Regions from separate parts of the Listeria marthii genome, predicted to be linked through region 2. Evidence: riboswitches for the same ligand, from Rfam matches in the RefSeq annotation. Region 2 holds a riboswitch; each other region holds the start of a gene.
What was found. Region 2 has a riboswitch for S-adenosylmethionine ahead of HCJ55_RS04570 (5-methyltetrahydropteroyltriglutamate--homocysteine S-methyltransferase). Riboswitches for the same ligand answer to the same signal wherever they lie in the genome.

Region 1 (5,692 bases), on a different contig from region 2:
TAAATTAAAAGAAAGGCACTCTATTACTTAGAGCGCCTTTCTTTTTTAGTAATTAAGTCCTTCTTTTAAAGCTTTTAAGTTGTCGTTCATGATGGAAAGGTAATCGCGTTGGTTGTCGATATCTTTTTGCGTTAATGTTTCTAAATTATGCAGTGTTAAGGTTTTCGTGTTTGTTTCTTGTTGGATTACATCCGCTATTTTAGAATTCGTGTTTTGTTCCAACATGATATACGGGATTTTTTCTGCTTCGATTTTTTCGACAATCGATTTTAGTTTCTTTTGAGATGGTTCGTCACTTGTTGATACGCCGGCGATGGGGATTTGGTGCAATTTGTATTCTGTTTCCCAGTAGCTATAGGCAGCATGAGCAGTAACGAAATCTTTTTGTTTGGCCTCGCTTGTGACAGTGCGGAAATCTTGATCAAGTGTCTTTAATTTTTCTTCGACAGCTTGATAATTTTTCTCGAAAGTTTCTTTTTGGTCAGGCATTTCTTTGATTAATTTATCTTTGACGACAGTGGCCATTTGTTCCATATAAACTGGATTTAACCATACGTGCGGGTTGATATCGCCGTGTTCGTGTTCTTCTTCGCTTTCATGGTCATGCTCCTCGGCTGCGTCCGGATCTGTTGGTAAATCTAATTTTTCAGCGGTAGGGACGAAAGTGACATGTTCGTTTGCTAATGTTTTTTCTGCTTTATCGACAAATCCTTCCATGCCAAGACCAATATAGAAAAATAAATCACTATCGGCAATTTTCATCATATCTTTTTGTGTTGGCTCAAAGCTGTGAGCGTCTGAACCGGGCGGGTAAATACTGTTAACGTCAACATATTTGCCACCAATTTGTTCTGTTAAATACTGCAAAGGATATACCGTCGTATAAACGGTTAATTTATCACTGTTCGTTTTTGTAGCGCTGCTGTCCGAACAGCCAGTCAATATTAATAAAGCGGATAATAGTGCGGTTAATACGATAAGATAGCTTTTTTTCAATCCATTCACTCCTCTAAATCGAAATTGTTCTTGTTTAAATAATATGCGAATCGTAGTAATTACGATTTATAGTCCGAACTTGATAATACCTTATTCTTTCATAAAAAGCAAGAAAAAAATGAACCGGCGTAAACCGATTCATGCTATTATTAATGATGATGATGCGCTTTGCAGTGATGCTCGGAATCATCGTTTTTATCTTTTTTAGGTGGCACGAAATCCAGCCCGCCTTTATGAAATGGGTGGCATTTAGAAATACGTCTAATCGCGAGGTAGCTTCCTTTTAAAGCACCGTGCGTCTGTATCGCTTCAATCCCGTAAGCAGAACAGGTTGGATAAAAACGACAAGTCGCCGGGGTGAACCGCGAAATATATTTTTGATAAAGTCGGATTCCTCCGATAAGAATTTTTTTCATTAATATTCATCCTCTAAATTTCAGCTTACATACAGCTTACCATATTTTTGAAAAAAGAAAAGGAAGTGAGTTTTTGTTTATTTATAATGATACACTTGGAAACAAAGTGACGATTTATTTTGAAGAACAGCAAATGAATCCGGATGATGTGCTGATTATTCCTAAAATGAAAGATGGCTGGCTTTTTACGGAACATAAAATTCGCGGACTAGAATTTCCTGGTGGCAAAGGGGAGCCTGGGGAAAGTAATTTGGCGGCAGCGAAACGAGAACTCATGGAAGAAACGGGAGCAATTAGTGATGCTTTTTATTTTGTAGCTGATTATTTGGTTGAATCCAAGGAGCGGACGTTCACGAAACGGGTTTACGCGACAAAAATTACCGCCATCGAAACAAAAGCTGATTACTTAGAAACAAAAGGGCCCGTCGTTTTGCGCGGAGCATTGAGTCAATTTATTTTACACCCGGCATTCAGTTTTTTTATGCGTGATGCTGGGATGGTTCAAATTGTGAAACAAGCTGAGCGGATTCTAGCCGATAAAAACTAGTCAAACAGGGGTCAACTCTGCTATGATAAAAGAAAATGGAGGTGGAGAAATTGGGTATGCCACTAGAGGTAAACACAATGATCGTAACAAAAGGAAATGAAAAACGAATTTCTGATAATTTCTTTGAACTTGAAAAAGTAGGGTATCGGATTTATCCAATTGATGTGCCAATCGCAGTTCGTAAAACAAAAGAAGGCGAAACACTTGGAGAAGCAATTCCACGAAAACTCGTATGGGAAAATAATAAAACCATCATTAAATATGAATTAATCGCATTAAATTCAAGTAATTAATTTTGGAGGGGATTTTGTGAAACGCAAAGTAGGAATAATTGGTACAGGTCATGTTGGAAGCGACGTGGCTTTTTCCCTTGTTACTCAAGGGATTTGTGATGAAATTGTTTTAATTGATAAGGTCGAAACAAAGGCAGAAAGTGAAGCGTTAGAACTACGAGATATGGCTTCGATGACGCGTTCTTATACAACTATCACATCGAACGATTGGGATGCGCTGGCGGACGCAGATGTGATTGTGATGGCAGTTGGGCCAGAAACGCTACTTCGGGAAGATCGAATGGAAGAACTTGTTGAAACAAGCAAATCTGTGGCAGAGATTGTACCGAAGATTGTAGCGACGGGTTTTAAAGGGGTTTTTGTGAATATTACGAATCCGTGTGATGTAATTACGATGCTTATTCAGAAAGTTTCGGGCTTTGATCGTTCGCGGGTGTTTGGGACGGGCACATCGCTTGATACAGCGCGAATGAGACGAGTAGTCGGGGAAACGTTACATATTAATCCAAAGAGTGTCGAGGGATACGTCCTTGGCGAGCACGGCGAATCGCAATTTGTTGCTTGGTCAACGGTGAAAATTGGCGGCATTAGTATCGCCGATTACAAAATAACAACACCACTTGATTTACCAGCTTTAAAAGATGCTGTTCGCGGTGGTGGCTGGAATATTTTAACTGGAAAAGGTTGGACGAGTTTTGGGATAGCGACAGCCGCGGCGGGAATTGTGGATGCGCTTTTAACAGATGCTAAACAAGTTTTTCCGTTAGCTGTGTATTCCGAAAAAACAACGACTTACATTGGTCAACCAGCGCTTATTGGTGCAAATGGGGTAATAGCTATTTTAGAACCGAAACTAACTGTAGATGAAGAGGCTAGTTTTGTTGCATCAGCTGAAATTATTAAAAAAGCTTTTCAGTTAATTGAACGATAATTTTTCATAAAAAAAGCTAGCGACATTTACGTCGCTAGCTTTTTAGGCTGTTTTAGCTTTTTTCTTTTGTTTAGGTTTTTTTGATTTTTTGGAAATAAAGCGAACTAGGCTAATGATAAGTGACACAACATATTCACCAAATGAGCCGATAAAAATGGCAATTGCTATTTCTGTTTGGGACATCCCACCGCCGTAAAAGCTGATGAAAAATACCACACCACTTGCAATTAATCCCATTGTTGCTAGGAAATATTTAAACCAATATAAACGAAACACAAAATCAAATAAACATACAACTGCTAAAAACCCAAGAAAAATAATCAAGGATAGCGGAATTAAACTCATAGATACAATCTCCTTTAGTTAAGTAAAACATCTTTTTTATCCATCTATCATACCACAGGTTGGAAATAATGATAAGTGAAAAATAATCAAACGCCATTTTTAAGGGATGGAAATGAATTCAAAACCGAATTATTATTGCATCTGGCCTCAGTTTATGGTATTCTATTTTAGAATTAAAATTTATCTTTCATCCAGAGCGGTAGAGGGACTGACCCTTTGAAGCCCAGCAACCTACACATATATGTGAAAGGTGCTAATCTGTTGCAGGAGTATTATCTTCTGAACGATGAGAGCAAAGGTATAATTATAGCCTTTCTCTATTCGTGCGCGTTTTGTGCAAAATAGGGAGAGGCTTTTTATATGAGACGTATTTGGAGAGAACTAAAGGAGGAAATTAAAATTGGCTAAAAACCGTCATCTATTTACATCAGAATCGGTTTCTGATGGACATCCAGATAAAATTGCAGATCAAATATCTGATGCAATTTTAGATGCAATTATTTCAAAAGATCCGGACGCGCGTGTGGCTTGTGAAACCACGGTGACGACTGGTTTAGTATTAGTAGCGGGAGAGATTACGACGTCTGTTTATGTAGACATCCCTAAAATCGTTCGCGATACTATTAAAGAAATCGGCTATACCCGTGCAAAATATGGCTTTGATGCAGAAACATGTGCTGTTTTAACGGCAATTGATGAGCAGTCACCAGATATCGCACAAGGCGTAGACGAAGCGTTAGAATCCAGAAGTGGCAACGAAATTGACGCTGCTATTGAAGCAATCGGAGCAGGAGACCAAGGTTTAATGTTCGGTTTTGCAACAGACGAAACAGAAGAATTAATGCCATTACCGATTTTCTTAGCGCATGGTTTAGCTCGCAAATTAACCGAATTACGTAAAACAAATAAATTAGATTACTTGCGTCCAGATGCGAAAACACAAGTAACTGTCGAATATGATGAATTTAATCAACCAGTTCGGATTGATACGATTGTTGTTTCAACTCAACATCATCCTGATATCACACAAGAACAAATTGCGAAAGACTTGCACACACATCTTTTCCCAGAAGTGATTGATGCTTCTTTCTTAGATGAAGATACGAAATACTTTATCAACCCAACTGGCCGCTTTGTTATCGGTGGCCCACTTGGCGATGCTGGTTTAACTGGCCGTAAAATCATCGTAGATACATACGGTGGTTATGCACGTCATGGCGGGGGAGCATTCTCCGGTAAGGATCCGACCAAAGTAGACCGTTCTGGCGCTTATGCTGCAAGATATGTTGCGAAAAATATCGTAGCTGCTGGACTTGCTAAAAAAGTAGAAGTACAAGTAGCCTATGCTATCGGCGTTGCGCGTCCGGTTTCGATTTCGATTGATACGTATGGAACAAGTGACTATTCCGAACAAGAATTAATCGATGGCGTAAATGCATTATTCGACTTACGACCAGCTGGCATTATCCATATGCTAGACCTGCGCCGCCCAATTTACCGTCAAACAGCTGCCTTTGGTCATTTTGGCCGTAGCGACCTTGATTTACCTTGGGAAAGAACTGATAAAGCAGAAGCATTGAAAAAATTAATTGTAAAATAAGTCTAACCGAGCATTTCATCTTAGAAATGTTCGGTTTTTTTCTTTCCTAAACAGTGCAAAGAGCGTTTAGTTATGATATGATAGACGTTGTGAAAAAAAGATAAAATGATTATCTATTATAGAGGAGAAATGTTACCATGTGTGGATTTGTAGGATGCGTACATGACCGCATTACAGAAATTACTGGCGCTGATAAAGAAACCTTTAGACAAATGAATAGTATGATTACGCACCGTGGGCCAGATGATGAAGGATACTTCACAGATGATCACGTGCAATTTGGTTTCCGCCGTTTAAGTATTATTGATGTAGAAAACGGTCATCAACCCTTAACGTATGAAAATGAACGTTACTGGATTATTTTTAATGGAGAAGTGTATAACTATGTGGAACTCCGTGAGCAATTAGTTGCTGAAGGAATGACATTTGAAACCGAAAGTGATACCGAAGTAATTATCGCTACATATGCGAAATACAAAGAAAAAACAGCAGAACGCCTTCGCGGGATGTTTGGTTTTGTGATTTGGGACAAACAAGAAGAACTTGTTTACGGCGCACGCGACC
Region 2 (5,692 bases):
ATGTTTCGATTTCGAAAACATGCCACTTGCTTCCATTAATTGCGCCGTTTCGAACGAAGAAAACAAAGACGCTTAGATAGTTGTCTTGTTGATAACAACCGATGATATCGCGATTTTTTAAGCCCGGGAAAATAATGTGCTGTTTTTCAATTGTTTCATTAATAGCCTGCATTTTATCGCGCAGTTCCGCCGCTCGTTCGAATTCGAGTTTTTCTATCGCTTCTTGCATCTCGGCTGTTAGCTTATCTTTTACATCTTTAATATCGCCTTCAAGGAAACGGCTAATTTTCCGGATTTGATTTTCATAGATAGCTGGCTCAATTTCCTCGTGGCATGGCCCTAAGCAAAGTCCTAGGTGGTAATATAAACACGGGCGGCCCGGCTTTCCGTCGCATCTGCAGAGTGGAAATAGTTTTTCGATTAGTTCTACGGTTTGTCTAGCGGAATAGCGACCAGGATATGGGCCAAAATAGTGCGCACCATCTTGTTTTACTTCCAACACGACTTCGATATGCGGATTTTTTTCGTTCGTAATTTTAATATATGGGTAACTCGGTCCTTCTTTTAACTGGATATTAAAAGGTGGCTGATATTTTTGAATTAAAATCATTTCGAGTAGTAGAGCTTCTTTTTCGGAAGTAGTAATGATTAATTCTAAATCGCGAATTTGCCGTACAAGTCTTGCTGTTTTTCCGATTTGTTTGCTATGAAAATAGGATTTTACGCGGTTTTTCAAGCATTTTGATTTACCGATATACAGAATTTCGTTATTTTCATCTCTATAAATATAACAACCTGGTGATTCAGGTAATAAGGTTAATTTAGTTTGTAATTTGTCATCCAAAGGGGCACCCCTCCTTCTTGAACATCTATTCTAGTCCTACTTGCCATTTTTGTAAAGACGCAAAAAGAACTAGCGCACAAATGTGGCTAGCTCTTCTTATTAGTTATTTACCCCAAACATCTTCTGCTAGTTGGACAACGTAGCGTAATTTATTCCATTGTTCTTCTTCGGTCAGGATGTTGCCTTCTTCTGTGGAGGCGAATCCGCATTGTGGACTTAGGCGTAATTGGCTTAATGGGACGATTTCGCTCGCTTCTGCAATTCGCGCTTTAATCGTCGCTTCGTCTTCTAATTCACCTGTTTTCGAAGTAATTAAGCCGAGAACGATTTTCAAATCCGGGCGCGTCACATATTTTAATGGCGCAAAATCTCCAGAACGTTCGTTATCATATTCTAAAAAGAAACCATCGATGTTTAATTGACCGAATAAGGTTTCCGCAACTGGTCCATAGCCGCCTTCCGCAATCCATGTAGAACGGAAATTCCCGCGGCAAATGTGCATTGTGATGACCATATCAGCTGGTTTATGTTTGATAGATTCATTGATAAGATTTTTATACGTTTCTTGCAATGTGTCCGGATCAAATCCTCTTTGTCGCACGACTTCGCGTTGTTCATCCGAGCATAAATAGCTCCAAGACGTATCATCTAATTGTAAATAACGACAGCCAGCATCATAAAATGCTTGAATCGCTTTTTGATACGCAGTCGCTAAATCAGCGGCAAATTTGTCGGCATCATCTAAATATGGCTGATACTCAATGTCGCCGCGATAATGAAGCATTGCTGGACTTGGAATCGTTTGTTTCGCGACATGATTTTCACCAACTGCTTCTTTTAGGAAAATAAAATCTTCTATAAATGGATGCGTGGTGAAATCGATCGGAGCCGTGATTTTTACCGAATGCGATTTTGTTTGCACTTTGCTAAACTGAATACCTCCAGCCGCATCGTATCCTTCTACCCCATCCAAATTCTCCAAGAAGTCAAAATGCCACCAAGCACGGCGAAACTCGCCATCTGTGATTGATTTTAAGCCGACTTCTTTTTGCTTTTCGACAATGTATTTAATTTCTGTATTTTCAACTTCGCGCAACTCTTGGGCTGTTATTTCGCCAGCTTGGAACTTCTCCCGCGCGTCTTTAATAGCCTTTGTCCGTAAAATACTTCCAACATGATCTGCATAAAATGGTGCTACTTGATTCATTTCCTTCGCCTCAATTCGTTTTATTTTTATGTACAAAAAAACTTTCCCTCAAAAGACAGCTTTTAAGGGAAAGTGAATTTACCTGATTCGCGTGCCTTATCTGTCAGTGTTACCTGCTGGATTTGGCACCGTGAAAAATCCGGTTGCCAAGGCTTCGCTGGGCCAGAACCCTCCACCTTTCTTGATAAGTACTATGTAATTGGTTCTTATTATATCGTTTGCTTCTCGTAGTTGTCAAATTTATTTCTGAATATTTATGCTTCTGCGATAACTTCGATTTCAATTTCAGCATCAAGCGGCAATTTCGCTACTTGGAAAGCACTTCTCGCTGGGAAATCACTGGAAAAGAATGTCGCATAAACTTCATTTACAGCCGTAAATTCATTTAAATCTTTGAAGAAAACGGTCGCTTTGATGATTTTATCCAGTCCAGAACCTGCTTCTTCTAACACTGCTGCTAAATTTTTAAAAGCTTGCTCGGCTTGTTTTGTCGCGCCTTCTGCTAATTCTCCAGTTGCCGGGTTAATACCAAGTTGACCTGACGTAAAAATAAGTCCGTTCACTTTTACAGCTTGTGAGTATGGTCCAAGTGCTTTTGGGGCTGACGATGTTTGAATAATTTCTTTTGCCATTTTATCCCTGCTTTCTTTTATGGTATGCTTTTATTCTAATCAATAAAGTTTGTTTTAGCAACGAAGGGGGATTTCTGGATGATTTTAACAATATATTTAATCGCGATAACGCTTATTTCTTTTCTATTATTCGCTATCGATAAACGGAAAGCAATTAAACACGCTTATCGGATACCTGAATCTGTACTGCTTTTCACCGCATTTCTCGGCGGGGCATTTGGTAGCTGGATGTCGATGCAGTTGTTTCATCATAAAACACAAAAACCGAAGTTCCGGATTTTAGTGCCGCTTGCGATGGTTTGGACTGTTGGGGTTTTGGTTTGGTGGTTGTATTAATCTCCATTAAATTTTAAGCTTTGTAATTTTCATATTCCCAAAAGAAATAATTTTGCAGCGCTTCACAAGAATCATCCCAGCTCTCTTTTGTACATTTTTCCAAAATGGATTCTATTTTATCCAAAAGTAAATCATAACGATAATATTCCAATACGATTGCTTTTCGTTTCCCTTTTGGAAGTTTATACAAAGTTGCTGGTGTTACCACTGGAATGTGAAAATAATTGCCTCTTTTCGTGCCATCATTTGTTCCAATAAACAAATCAATAACTAGATAAAGTTCTTTTTCTGGGTCATATTCCCAATCTTTAAGCGGGACTTCTATTTCTGTTGAATGGATTTCTTGTAATAAAACAAGTTTTGAATTATGTTGTTTTTTCATTTAACTCCTCCGTGTGAATTAAAATTTGTTAATCTAAGAATCTATATTCAGTATATAATAGATATAGCACTCAATGTATTATTAAAAAACAGAAATCCCTCATTTTAAAAAGGGATTTCTGTTTTTTTACGCTTCTTTAAAAAATTTATTCTGAACTACTTTAATTATCTCCATCATCACAACTGCTCCGAGTGCTAAGCCTGCTGCAATCGACCATTCATGTAAGCCGAATGTTGCTGGGATTGAGAAGATTTCGCGAGCTCCTGGTAGTACGGTGATTCCGTATAAGACGAAACAAAGTAATACGGCGCCGATAACGTATTTGTTGCTGAAGAATCCTGCGCCAAATGCGGTTTGGACGTTCGAGCGAGCTGCAAATGTTTGTAATGTACGCGCTAGGATAAGTGTAGTGAATGCCTTTGCGACACTCATCTCTGGTGAAATTTGCATTCCGATGTATTGCGAAATGATAACGGCGATACCGATTAAGACGCCGCGGCTAATAACGGCGCGCATCGTTCCACCGGCAAAAATACCTTCGTTAATATCTCTTGGTTTGCGTTTCATTACATCAGGTTCTGCTTTTTCCATACCTAGTGCGATCGCTGGTAAGGAGTCATTGACTAAGTTGATAAATAGTAATTGTAGTGCTGTGAATGGGTTAATCCAGTCGAGCACGAGCGCAAATAAAATCGCGATAATTGCGCCTAAATTTCCTGCAAATAGGTAAGAAATTGATTTTTTAATGTTATCAAAAACGGTTCTACCTACCCCAACTGCGTCCACAATTGAAACGAAATTGTCATCAGTTAAAATCATTGCAGCGGAGTCTTTAGCAACATCCGTTCCGCTTCCCATTGCCACACCAATATCGGCTTGTTTTAGGGCAGGCGCATCATTGACACCATCACCAGTCATTGCGGTGATTTTGCCTTTTTTCTGCCAAGCTTTGACGATTCTGATTTTATTTTCTGGAGATACACGGGCGTAGACAGCGATATGCTCAAGTTTTTTGTCGAGTTCTTCTTCTGGCATTGCGTCGAGTTCTTGACCAGTTAACGCGATATCGTCGGCATCCATTAAACCAATATCACGGCCGATTGCTTGCGCCGTTGTTTTATGGTCTCCGGTAATCATCACAGTGCGAATGCCGGCTTTTTTCGACTCTTCAATCGATGCATAAACGGCTTCACGTGGCGGATCAATCATTGCAGTTAAGCCAACAAGTACGATATCTTGCTCGTCTTCTAGTTTTAATTCGGTTGTATCAGCCGGCATCCGTTTATAACCATACGCTAGAACACGCAGCGCTTGATTGGAAAATTCTTCGTTAGTTTCTTTTAGTTTCGTTAAAATTTCTTCTGTCATTGGTTTTTCTTCGCCGTCAAGGAACACATAGCTACAACGCGCGAACATCACATCTGGTCCACCTTTTGTTAGCATTGCTTTGTTGTCATTGAAGGTGTGTAGCGTTGACATTAATTTACGATCTGAATCAAAAGGAATTTCGCCTTCACGGATGAATTTTTCGCGAATTTCATTGTAATCTTGATTATTTTTATTACTAAAGGCAATGAGCGCCACTTCGGTTGGGTCGCCTAGTTCTTTGCCTTCGCTATTAATATTGGAGTCGTTACAAAGTACCGCAATATGAATTAAACGGCGCTCCCCGATGGACCATTTTTCTGGACTATCTGGGAAGTTTTCTTTCGTTCCATCTGGTAAATAGTAATCAACCACGGTCATTTTATTTTGTGTTAGCGTTCCTGTTTTATCTGTACAAATAACGCTTGTGGAGCCTAGAGTTTCAACTGCTGGGAGCTTCCGAATAATCGCGTGTTGCTTCGCCATTTTGTTCGTTCCGACTGCGAGTACAATCGTTACAATAGAAGAAAGTGCTTCCGGAATTGCTGCTACTGCTACAGCCACGGCAAACATAAAGGCATTTAAAATCGCCGTTGCCATATCCGCTGAATTGTCGCCAAGTAACACACGACCAGCTTCGACTGCAAAAATAAGTACACAGAGTGCTAAAATACCAATGCCTAACTTTTTACTAAATGATTCTAGTTTTCGTTGTAATGGTGTTTGTTTCGCTTCTGCTGTTTCTAGTAAACCGGCAATTTTTCCGATTTCTGTTTCACTCGCAGTGCCTGTTACGACGAACATCCCACGGCCATAAACAACAAGGGAACCACTGAAAACCATATTGACACGGTCGCCAAGCCCTACTTCATCAGGAATGGTATCGATATATTTTTCAACCGCCTCGGATTCCCCTGTAAGCATCC
Region 3 (5,692 bases), on a different contig from region 2:
TTGTGCCACTCGATAATCGCCATTGTAGCTTTAGTTGTAAACTTCGTCAGTGCATTTACAACAAACAGAAGCATCAGTCCCAAGCCCACAAGTCCAATAGATACAAACATTTGATAAAATTCGAAATCAGCGCCAAATAAAAGCATTACACCAAATAATAATGGTGAAAGGAAAAATGAAGCAACAGTCGCCCAAAGTGAAATCACTAATGACCATAGCGAAACCATAATTGGAATGATAAGGCAGATGTCTAGGAAAAACAAACCTACTCCAATTAAAATTTGCTTACTTACAGATCGATTTGCATTTTGATTTTTGCGTGGTACATAATAATATTCCGCTTCCACTTGTTCTTCACGGATATTACGTTCACTTAAAATATCTGTCGCAATTTCTTCCGGCGTTCCTAGGTCAAAGACGATTTGTTCTTCGCTTTTCCCCGCATCAATCCCATTTCTGAAATGCTCTTGATAATCAGATAACAGCTCTCTCCGTTCTTTGGGATCAAGCAATTCTAGGCGTTGGTTTAATTCATTTAAAAAATCTTGTTTATTCATTTACGGCTTCCCCCTCTGTTAAAAGCTTTGCAACACTGTCTGTAAAACTATTCCATTCAGAAATAAGTTCGTTCAAGTAAATTTCCCCTTTGACAGTTAGTTGATAATATTTTCTTGATGGACCTTCATTCGATTCTACTAAATAAGTGGAACAATATTCTTCTTTCACTAATCTTCTAAGTACTGGATAAATAGCGCCTTCTGCTACCTCAATATATTTAGAAACTTGATTTGCCAACTCATAGCCATAACAATCTTTCTTTTGAATTAAAAATAAACAGCAAAGTTCTAACACACCTTTTTTGAATTGTGGGTTAACCTCCATGCTAACTCCTCCATTCTGTTGAATTGCACACTAGTATTAAGTAATCACTACTATATATTGTTCACTACCGCTATAGTTTATCATACACTAGTGTTCAATGCAAGGTACTGATTAAAAAAACTAGTATTGTTTTTTTTACCGATAAATGTTAACCTATTTTAGTATTAAGTTTACATTAAAAGGAGATATGTTTATGCGCGATCAGAAATTGAAATTTTTAGTTGTAGATGCTTTATTTGCAGTCATCATTGCTTTGCTTGCACAAGTTGCTATTCCACTCGGTCCGATTCCACTTACTGGACAGACATTTGCGATTGGCTTAGCAGCAACGATCCTTGGAGCTCGTCATGGCACGATATCTGTGTTAGTTTATATTGTTCTTGGAGCTGTAGGTATTCCCGTTTTCCAAGGAATGACAGCAGGAATTGGGATTATTTTTGGACCAACTGGCGGATTTATTATCGGATTTATTTTTAACGCATTACTTACAGGCTGGTTGCTCGAAAAAACCAAATTCACGGTTCCTTATGCTATTGTTGCCAATATACTTGGCGCAATCGTCACGCTTATTTTCGGCGTGTTATGGCTGAAAGTTAGCACTGGGCTTGACTGGCCAGCTGCCTTTTTAACAGGAATGGTGCCATTTATTATTCCTGGTATTATTAAAGCCGTTTTCGCGGCGCTTTTAGGGATTCTTATTCGTGATCGCCTCATCAAAGCAAAACTTCTTAAAGCAACATAAGCCCCATTGATACACATTTGAAGTTAACTCCTATATAATGATAATGATTACCACTGAGAAAAGGGGACTCGGTATATGTCATTACTAAATGAGGAAAATAGCTTTTACAACGTAGATTTACTTAATTTATTAAAAGATTCTAGTGAAGCAGTTCTTCCATATAAAAGAATTCGCTTTAGGCGCAATCAACAGATTTTAGCAGAAGGCGCGGAAACGGAGTACTTCTATATCATTGAAGAAGGCGTAGTTGCGATGAGCAAAAATACTTGTAAAGAAGATAACATTATCAGCTTCTTAGGCAAACAAGATTGCATCGGACCGCTTACACTACTTGGTGGCGCGATATCACCAGTAAATTACACAACGATAAGTGAGGTTAGTCTTTATCAATTTGAACGTAAATATGTTCTGAATAAATTCTTAAGTTCACCAGATGTATTTTGGCAGATGAACGCACTTATGCAAAGTATGGTTACACCAATGCTAGAACGCGAAGCTTATGCAAATTTACCTTCTAATGAGAAAGTTTTAGCTGGATTAATTGCTTGTGGAGAACGATTTGGCCGAATTGAAACAGATGGCTCTTGTTTGATTCCATATTATTTTACGCAAAAAATCTTAGGAAATTATCTAAATTTAGCTCGAGCTTACGTGGCGACGAATTTACGAAAATTAGAGGAAGATGGTATTATTGCCCTTTCGCCTAAACCTTGGCGTATTAATAATTTTGAAATTCATAAGCAAAAACTGAAAGATACATATAATCCATACATATAAATGCAAAAAAAGGCGCTATCCTAGTGGATAGCGCCTTTTTATTTTTTAATAATTTTTACCCATAAAGAAGAATGTTGCAATTGCACCGATACCTTGAACGATGAAGAATGTTGCGACAACGATTATAACACCGATTACAGAAACAATTGGATTAAACAAAGCGATAAAGCCAACAACGATACCAATAATACCGATTGTTAAAATCCAGCCCCATCCTTGTACATTATTTTGTTTAGCAGTAAATGCACCTACTGTACGCATAATACCAGCAAACAATACCCACATACCAAAAAGTAATACAATTATTTCTGGTCCAGCAAATTCATTAAATAATAGCAAGAAACCTAGTAAGATGGATAAAATCCCGTCCGCTAGCACCCAACCAGACACACTTTGTGATTTTCTGTCTGAAAAATAAGAGATTGTGTGGAAAATACCAGAAATTAGTAATAAGAAACCTAGCATTAATGCCGATGTTAATAATGAAATCCCCGGATGGAACAAGAACCAAATCCCAAGAATAAGCATTGCAATCCCTGCTAATAAAACAAGAATTCGTGTAAAAGTTTTCATTTTTTATTTCAACTCCCCTTTGTTTTTTCTAATTCGACCCCATGTTTAATGAAATATAATTAGTCTTAACTATAATAGCCTAAAAAAGCGGATTTAAAACCTTTCGCGCGTAATTATTGCCCTAAAAAAAGGCCTTTTTCACAAAAATATCATAAAAAGTACTAATTTTAGCCTTTTTTAATACATAGTTGACAATTCATAGCATCCAGCGTAATATATAACTTAATTTAATAGTATTTTCTTATCACGAAAGGTGGAGGGACTGGCCCTTTGAAGCCTTAGCAACCGGAATTTATTTTCACGGTGCTAATTCCAGCAGTATATTCTGAAAGATAAGTCGGAAATCCATGTTTAGGAAACTCTATCCTCTCTGGCGGCTTATATACTGCTAGGGAGGTTTTTTGATGGAAATTACTGATAAATACATATTAAAGAGGAGTGGATTTTATGAGTAATGAGTATAAATTCGAAACAATTCAAGTACACGGTGGACATACGCCCGACGGAGATACGCATTCTAGAGCCGTGCCAATTTATCAAACAACATCGTATACATTTGATAGCCCGGAACATGCCGCAGCCTTATTTGGTTTACAAGAAACTGGAAATATTTATACCCGCATTATGAATCCTACTACTGCTGTTTTAGAAGAACGGTTAACTTTACTTGAAGGTGGTATTGGTGCCGTTGCAACTGCTTCTGGCATGGCCGCTATTACTTACTCTATTTTAAATATTGCTGGTTCCGGGGATCATATCGTCGCAGCAGCAACACTTTATGGTGGAACGCACACTCTTTTCTCTCATACATTTAAAACATTTGGGATTGACGTTACTTTTGTTGACCCTAACGAACCTGAAAATTTCGAAAAAGCGATTAAAGAAAATACGAAAGCTGTCTTTATTGAAACGATTGGAAATCCTGATATTAATATTGTTGATATCGAAAAAGTGGCGGACGTTGCGCACGCAGCCGATATTCCGCTCATCGTTGACAACACATTCGCAACCGCTTATTTAAATCGCCCATTTGATTTTGGCGCTGATATCGTCGTTTACTCGGCAACAAAATTCATCGGTGGTCATGGGGTTGCGATTGGCGGAGCGGTCATTGACTCAGGTAAATTCAACTGGGCAAATGGCAAGTTTCCAAAGTTAGTTGTGCCAGATGATAGCTATAATGGCCTCTCCTACACAAACGATGTTGGCGCTGCGGCTTATATTACCAAACTGCGCGTCTCGCTCCTTCGTGACACTGGCGCAGCACTTTCCCCATTCAACGCTTTCTTGCTTATCTTAGGCCTAGAAACACTATCCCTTCGCCTAGAACAACACGTTAAAAATGCTAAACAAGTCGCCAATTTCTTAAACGACCATCCAAAAGTAGCTTGGGTAAACTATCCCGGTTTAGCAGATAATAAATACAACGAGCTAGCCCAAAAATATTTACCAAAAGGCCCGGGTTCGATTTTCACTTTTGGCGTTAAAGGCGGCTATGAAGCTGGTAAAAAAGTGATTGAATCCGTAGAATTATTCTCACACCTAGCCAATGTTGGCGACGCAAAATCGCTTATCATCCATCCAGCATCCACGACCCACCAACAACTAAGCGAAGAACAGCAATTAACAGCTGGCGTGAAACCAGAATCGATTCGCTTATCGATTGGAATTGAAAACGCCGATGATATCATTCAAGATTTAACGAAAGCACTAGAGCAAATTTAGGAGGAAGTGAAGAGAAGTGACCTTACAACAAAAAGAACTATTTCAAAAAAGTCCTCTTCTACTTGAAAATGGAGAAACATTAAGCCCAGTTTTAGTTGGCTATGAAACATACGGGACACTTTCTGAGTCACGCGATAATTGTATTTTGTTAGAACATGCACTCACTGGGACTGCTCATGCGGCGAAACATTTTGACGACGATGCACCTGGTTGGTGGGATGATTATATCGGACCGGGGAAAACGATCGATACGGATAAATATTTCCTCGTTTGCACGAATGTATTTGGTGGTTGTAGTGGCACGACCGGCCCTTCTTCTATTAATCCAAAAACGGGCGAATCTTTCCGATTGCAATTTCCCGGTTTTTCGATTAAAGATATTATTAAAGTCCAGCGTGAGCTTTTGGAACAGCTTGGGGTTACGCGGATTGTTTCGGTGATTGGTGGATCGATGGGTGGAATGCAGGCGACAGAATGGGCGATTGATTATGCGGATATTACAGATAGTATTATCAATATCGCCTCCCCGCTTGCTGCCGGACCTGATGCGATTGGTTATAATCTGATTATGCGTATGGCGATTTTGAATGATCCCGACTTTAATGGCGGTAATTATGTTGGTCAACCTGAGGGCGGGCTTGCGACGGCTCGAATGGTCGGAATGATGACTTACCGGACGAGCGAGCTGTTCTCGAAACGATTTGAACGCTTCACTGTCGCCGAGTCTTCCCCTGCTGCTTTCTCAAAAGAGCATTTTCAAATCGAGTCGTATTTGCAATATCAAGGCGATACTTTTGTCGAGCGGTTTGACGCGAATAGTTATTTGTATTTAACGAAAGCAATTGATCTATTTGACGTTACGGCGCCTGCGAAAGACGATTTGCCCGCTTTTTCGAAAATCAAAATTCCGTATTTGCTTATCGGCATCACGACCGATCAACTTTTCCGGATTCACGATTTACGCCGTGGCTACGAACTTTTAAAAGAATGGGA
Region 4 (5,692 bases), on a different contig from region 2:
GTATTTGGATTTCCAGTGGAAAGTGCCGGAACGTGAGATAAAACAACGATTGCGTTAACGCCTTGGCCTCTAAGTTCAGCAGAGTATTTTACGATTGTTTCTGCTTCATCAAGGAAATCGTAGTCTTTAATATGATTCGCAAGAACTAAGTTAGGAATTTCTGTAGTAACGATACCGATGAAGCCAACTTTGACGCCATCAATTTCTTTTACATAGTATGGTAAAAAGCCTTCTGCGACTGTGTTTGTTCCTTTGTTGACAACGTTAGCTGCGACGATTTTCATGTCACTTTTAACGCGTGGATAAGCTTCTACGATTGGTCCGAATTTGTTTGTAGAAACCCCATCCAAAATTCGTTTGTATTCAGGTAATCCTTCATCAAATTCATGGTTACCTAATGTGCCGACTTCGAAATTCATTTTTTGGAGAACTTTCATCGTTGGCTCGTCTTGAAGTAAACCTGATACTGCTGGGCTTGCGCCGACCATATCACCCGCTTGAACACGAATGGCGTTATCAGCTGTAGCTCCTGGATTTGCCTGTAAAAATGAAGTAGTGGCGTTATCCAAATTGGTAGCTAAGTAATCTGCGCCGCCGATTGGTGAGCCGGATGCATCTTTGGAGGCTGTTTCAAGCGCTCCGTGGAAATCATTTATTCCCAAAATCTGAATGGGAACCGTATCTGCTGCTGCTTGTGCTGTTGTCCCGGTGAATGGTGCTGTAAGTCCGATTGTGAGCCCTGCTACGAGTAAAACATGTGTAGTTTTTTTGAAAAATTTGTTCACTTTCACACTCTCCCTTTTTTCGCCAGTGGCAATTTTGTAAGCGCTAACTCATAGGTGCCTAGCTATAATTGTAGCAAAGAGAAATCCCCCTAGCAATAGGTAATATGGATTTTGTGTAAATGTAATGATAATATTTGGCTATATTTTCATTTCGATTGAAAAAAGGGTAAACTATAGAAAAAGGAGGGATAAGATGGATATCTCTAGCACGGAAATTTGGGATGCGATTAGGAGAAATAGTTACTTGCTTTATTATCAGCCAAAAGTAGATGCGAAAACGAATAAAATTATCGGTTTTGAAGGTTTGGTTCGACTAAAAACAGCGACGGCAATTTTGACTCCAATTGATTTCTTTGAAGATATTGTCCTTTTAAATGCAACGCGGGAAATGCAAGATTTTGTTGCCGAAACAGCGATAGAACAACTCAACCAACTAGGTGGCCGTTTTTCGATTTCGATTAATATTCCGGCGCATTATGTGGTAAGCAGTAATTATATGGCTCATTTACACGATTATGTGAAAGAACATTTAAAGTATCCGGAATGCTTAGAAATAGAAATTATCGAACGGGGCGAAATTACGGAGCTTGCTGTTGCGAACAAAAACTTACTAAAAATAAAAAATCTTGGTGTCAAAGTGAGCATGGATGATTTTGGAAAGGGTTATAGTTCGCTTGCGTATTTGCGGAGCTTGCCGATTGATATTGTCAAAACGGATATGTCGTTTATTGCGCTTTTAAAAACGGATCGCAGACAGCAAATTATTATTCGCGCGATTGTGAATTTATGCCATGATTTAGGCGGAAAAGTAGTAACAGAAGGCGTAGAGGACATTGAGCAAGTCGAAAAATTACGGGAAATGAAAGTCGACTATTTCCAAGGTTATTATTTTAGCCGTCCGCTCCCAATGGAAGAAATTAAACAAAAGTATTCTATTGTGTGAAATAGAAAAATTGGTTGGTGTGAGAATGGTAATTTACCAAATTCACACCAACCAATTTTATTTTTATTTGATTAAATTGTTAGAAGCATCTTTTACAACAACGTCATGTGCGCCGCCTTCTACGATAGAAGTGGACGAAACGAGTGTGATTTTTGCTTTTTGTTGTAATTCAGGGATATTGAGCGCGCCGCAGTTACACATCGTAGAGCGGACTTTACTAAGGCTGATTGCGACATTGTCTTTCAAGGATCCAGCATAAGGAACATAAGAATCTACGCCTTCTTCAAAGGATAATTTTTTGTCGCCGCCAAGGTCATAACGTTGCCAGTTACGCGCGCGGTTAGCTCCTTCGCCCCAATATTCTTTCATATACGTGCCATTTAAATTCACTTTGTTAGTAGGGCTTTCGTCAAAACGGGAGAAGTAACGACCAAGCATGATGAAGTCAGCACCCATTGCTAGAGCTAGCGTCATATGGTAGTCATACACAATTCCACCGTCAGAACAAATCGGAATATACACACCAGTTTCTTCAAAATATTCATCGCGGGCTTTAGCAACGTCAATTAAGGCAGTTGCTTGGCCGCGGCCGATACCTTTTTGTTCACGAGTGATACAGATTGAACCACCACCAACGCCGACTTTAACGAAATCAGCGCCAGCTTCGGCAAGATAACGGAAACCATCGCGGTCAACGACATTTCCTGCGCCAACTTTGACCGTATCGCCGTATCTGCCTCGAACATAGTCAAGTGTGCGTTTTTGCCATTCGGAGTAACCTTCCGAGGAATCGATACAAAGAATGTCTGCGCCAGCTTCTACTAGAGCGGGAACACGTTCTTCATAGTCACGCGTGTTAATACCAGCTCCAACAACGTAACGTTTCGAGGAATCAAGTAGTTCTAATTTGTTTTCTTTATTGGAGTCATAGTCTTTGCGGAATACCATATGGACTAAGTTTTTATTGTCGTCTACAAGTGGTAAGGCATTTAATTTGTTGTCCCAAATAATGTTGTTAGCTTCTTTTAAAGTGGTCGATTTGTTAGCAGTAACTAATTTTTCGAAAGGAGTCATGAAATCAGCAACTTTTTCGTCTGGGCTCATGCGCGTTACGCGGTAGTCGCGACTTGTCACGATTCCTAGTAATTTACCGTGCGCCGTGCCGTCTTCTGTAACTGCAACTGTGGAATGACCAGTTTTTTCTTTTAAATCAAGAATGTCTTGAAGGGTTTTGTCTGGGCTGATGTTGGAATCGCTAATAACGAAACCAGCTTTATGATTTTTCACGCGAGAAACCATTGCCGCTTCACTTTCGATGGACTGGGAGCCGAAGATGAATGATACGCCACCTTCTGTAGCAAGAGCGATACCCATATTATCGTCGGAAACAGCTTGCATAATTGCGGAAACAAGCGGAATGTTCATTGTGATAGCAGATTCTTCACCCTTTTTAAATTTTACGATTGGTGTTTTTAAGCTAACGTTTGTTGGAACACATTCAGCGGATGAGTAGCCTGGAACAAGTAAAAATTCACTAAATGTGCGGGACGGTTCTTCAAAATAAAATGCCATTATTTCCACTCCTTCTTCTATTTTTAAATGAATTTATAAAATATCTTTATTATTTCAATAACTGGCAGGAAAGTCAATGATTGGGGGAGCTTTTTTAGGAATGTTTCTGGACGTTTTCTTTTGGGTGATGAGTGGAATAGATGAAAGGTAGAGAAACTTTGGCGAAGGAGGTAATCAGATGGACGAGGAAACGCTGCTTGAACGAGGCTACCGTAAGTATCGCGGGGCGGATATAGATATTTATTTTAATACAAATGTTTGCGAGCATTCGGGTAATTGTGTAAAAGGTAACGCAGAACTTTTTAATTTGGACCGAAAACCGTGGATTATGCCGGATAATGTATCGAAAGAAGAGGCGAAGCGGGTGATTCATACTTGCCCAAGTGGAGCGCTTCAATATATCGAGAAATAGGAGGAGATTAAATGGAATATAAAAATGGTGAAAATAGAATTTATGCTGTAAATGATGAAGGCGTAGAGGTTGGCGAAGTGACTTTTGTGCCAACTGGGGAAGATATGTTTATTATTGACCATACTGGCGTGGATGATGCGGCTCGAGGTCAAGGAATAGCCCAAGAACTGGTGAAACGCGCGGTTGAAAAAGCAAAATCAGAAGGGAAGAAAATTATTCCGCTTTGTCCATTTGCAAAAGCTGAGTTTTCTAAGAAGCCGGAATATCAAGAAGTAGAAGCATCTAAATAACAAGCGTAGACTGGGTTTTCTGCCCGGTCTATTTTTTTATAAAATAATTTTTGGGATTTCAGTTTTCTCTTCTTGACATCTGCTTTGTTTCAGTGTATCTTTAATTCACAGTAAACTTATAGGAATAATAGTATTACGTTTTCTTATCAAGAGTGGTGGAGGGAATCGGCCCAGTGAAACCCAGCAGCGGAGCGCAAGTTCTATGCTAATTCCGATCAGAAGTAATATTCTGGCAGATAAGTAGTAGCTTTTAATGAGGCGCTTCGATTCTGACCAAAAAACAGAGGAAGCGTTATTTTTTAGCGCTTAAAGAGGGGAGTTTTTGTTAGATGAAGAAATTTTTATTAGTAGCGGTTATCTCGGTTTTTGCCTTGGTGTTAACGGCTTGCGGAGGTTCTGGCGCTAGTTCAGACAAAGCAAACGGTTCAGGCAAAGCGAAAGACGGCGGCTCTCTTATTATCGGAGTTACAGGAGATCCAGAAGTTATCAATCCTAACTACGCTTCTGACCGTGTAACATTAACGATTCAACAAGCTGTATACGCACCGCTATTTTGGGAAGTTGACGGGAAACCGGCACTTGCAAAAAGCTTAGATATTTCAGATGACAACTTAACTTACACTGTGAAACTAAAAGATGGTTTAACTTGGCACGACGGCAAACCTTTAACTGCAGACGATGTAGTATTTACTGTTAATTCTATTTTAGATACAAAACAAAACAGCCCGAACCGCGGCAACTTTGTTTTTGACGATAAACCTGTAAAAGTAGAAGCAGTAGACGACACAACGGTGAAATTCACATTACCAACTGTTGCTCCAGCCTTTGAAAATACAATTAAAACTTTCTTCCCAATTCCAAAACACATTTTTGAAGGGGTAGAAAACATCGAGAAAAGTGATAAAAACAAAAATCCAATCGGCTCAGGTCCGTACAAATTTGTTGAATACAAAACAGGGGAATACGTTTCCTTAGAAAGATTCAACGACTACTTTGACGGCAAACCGAAATTGGATAAAGTTACTTTCCGAATCACAAAAGACCAAAACGCAGCTAATTTAGCACTGCAAAATGGTGAAATTAACTTAAAATCTATTCAACCTTCTGATAGAAACAAAGTAGAGAAAGCGAGCGCGGTAAACATTATCACTTACCCGGAAAATCGCTTAAGCTATGCGACATTCAACGAAAACCAACCAGCACTTAAATCAAAAGAACTTCGCCAAGCCCTTTCTTATGCGCTTGACCGTGAAGAAATCATTGATGCGGCTTACGGTTCAGATGAATACGCAAAACCAGCTTCCTCATTCCTAACAGAAAACACGAAATATTTCACTGATAAAGTAGAAACATACGACCAAGACATTGCCAAAGCGAAAAAATTAGTAAAAGAAAGTGGTTTTGATACAAGTCAAAAACTAACTGTTTACTATTTAAACAACAGTAAATCACAAGAAAGTATCGCGCTTTACTTGCAACAACAATACAAAGAAATCGGCGTGACACTGGACTTGAAACCAACAGATCCAAATGCACTTAGCAACATCACACTTGACCGTAAAAACGCAGATTACTCGATCGCGCTAAATGGTTATATCATGGGGAACGATCCGGATGCATATAAATCCCTATACCTAAGCGATGCGCCTTACAACTACTCAAACTACCACAACAAAGACCTAGACGCACT

Region 1: it holds a riboswitch for S-adenosylmethionine, as region 2 does, so the genes downstream of both, metK (methionine adenosyltransferase) here and HCJ55_RS04570 (5-methyltetrahydropteroyltriglutamate--homocysteine S-methyltransferase) in region 2, are expected to answer to the same signal.
Region 3: it holds a riboswitch for S-adenosylmethionine, as region 2 does, so the genes downstream of both, HCJ55_RS12450 (O-acetylhomoserine aminocarboxypropyltransferase/cysteine synthase family protein) here and HCJ55_RS04570 (5-methyltetrahydropteroyltriglutamate--homocysteine S-methyltransferase) in region 2, are expected to answer to the same signal.
Region 4: it holds a riboswitch for S-adenosylmethionine, as region 2 does, so the genes downstream of both, HCJ55_RS08080 (ABC transporter substrate-binding protein) here and HCJ55_RS04570 (5-methyltetrahydropteroyltriglutamate--homocysteine S-methyltransferase) in region 2, are expected to answer to the same signal.

The regions. Positions count from the first base shown of each region.
Region 1 covers NZ_JAASWB010000003.1:17,374-23,065, forward strand. Annotated here, with positions in the region: gene HCJ55_RS05520 (o-succinylbenzoate--CoA ligase) at 1-31, shown strand, start outside; gene HCJ55_RS05525 (metal ABC transporter substrate-binding protein) at 46-996, opposite strand; gene yidD (membrane protein insertion efficiency factor YidD) at 1,146-1,412, opposite strand; gene ytkD (RNA deprotection pyrophosphohydrolase) at 1,486-1,959, shown strand; gene HCJ55_RS05540 (DUF2584 domain-containing protein) at 2,010-2,252, shown strand; gene HCJ55_RS05545 (L-lactate dehydrogenase) at 2,269-3,183, shown strand; gene HCJ55_RS05550 (hypothetical protein) at 3,226-3,528, opposite strand; SAM riboswitch class I at 3,713-3,821, shown strand; gene metK (methionine adenosyltransferase) at 3,929-5,128, shown strand; gene asnB (asparagine synthase (glutamine-hydrolyzing)) at 5,266-5,692, shown strand, end outside.
Region 2 covers NZ_JAASWB010000002.1:349,559-355,250, forward strand. Annotated here, with positions in the region: gene uvrC (excinuclease ABC subunit UvrC) at 1-844, opposite strand, end outside; gene HCJ55_RS04570 (5-methyltetrahydropteroyltriglutamate--homocysteine S-methyltransferase) at 948-2,051, opposite strand; SAM riboswitch class I at 2,145-2,242, opposite strand; gene HCJ55_RS04575 (RidA family protein) at 2,306-2,683, opposite strand; gene HCJ55_RS04580 (DUF1294 domain-containing protein) at 2,762-3,019, shown strand; gene HCJ55_RS04585 (Imm8 family immunity protein) at 3,033-3,401, opposite strand; gene HCJ55_RS04590 (calcium-transporting ATPase) at 3,528-5,692, opposite strand, start outside.
Region 3 covers NZ_JAASWB010000007.1:49,282-54,973, forward strand. Annotated here, with positions in the region: gene HCJ55_RS12425 (HAAS signaling domain-containing protein) at 1-557, opposite strand, end outside; gene HCJ55_RS12430 (PadR family transcriptional regulator) at 550-882, opposite strand; gene HCJ55_RS12435 (biotin transporter BioY) at 1,076-1,624, shown strand; gene HCJ55_RS12440 (Crp/Fnr family transcriptional regulator) at 1,700-2,401, shown strand; gene HCJ55_RS12445 (HdeD family acid-resistance protein) at 2,447-2,974, opposite strand; SAM riboswitch class I at 3,213-3,313, shown strand; gene HCJ55_RS12450 (O-acetylhomoserine aminocarboxypropyltransferase/cysteine synthase family protein) at 3,422-4,699, shown strand; gene metX (homoserine O-acetyltransferase MetX) at 4,716-5,692, shown strand, end outside.
Region 4 covers NZ_JAASWB010000004.1:78,817-84,508, reverse strand. Annotated here, with positions in the region: gene HCJ55_RS08105 (bifunctional metallophosphatase/5'-nucleotidase) at 1-791, opposite strand, end outside; gene HCJ55_RS08100 (EAL domain-containing protein) at 979-1,728, shown strand; gene HCJ55_RS08095 (IMP dehydrogenase) at 1,792-3,300, opposite strand; gene HCJ55_RS08090 ((4Fe-4S)-binding protein) at 3,479-3,712, shown strand; gene HCJ55_RS08085 (GNAT family N-acetyltransferase) at 3,724-4,002, shown strand; SAM riboswitch class I at 4,143-4,245, shown strand; gene HCJ55_RS08080 (ABC transporter substrate-binding protein) at 4,332-5,692, shown strand, end outside.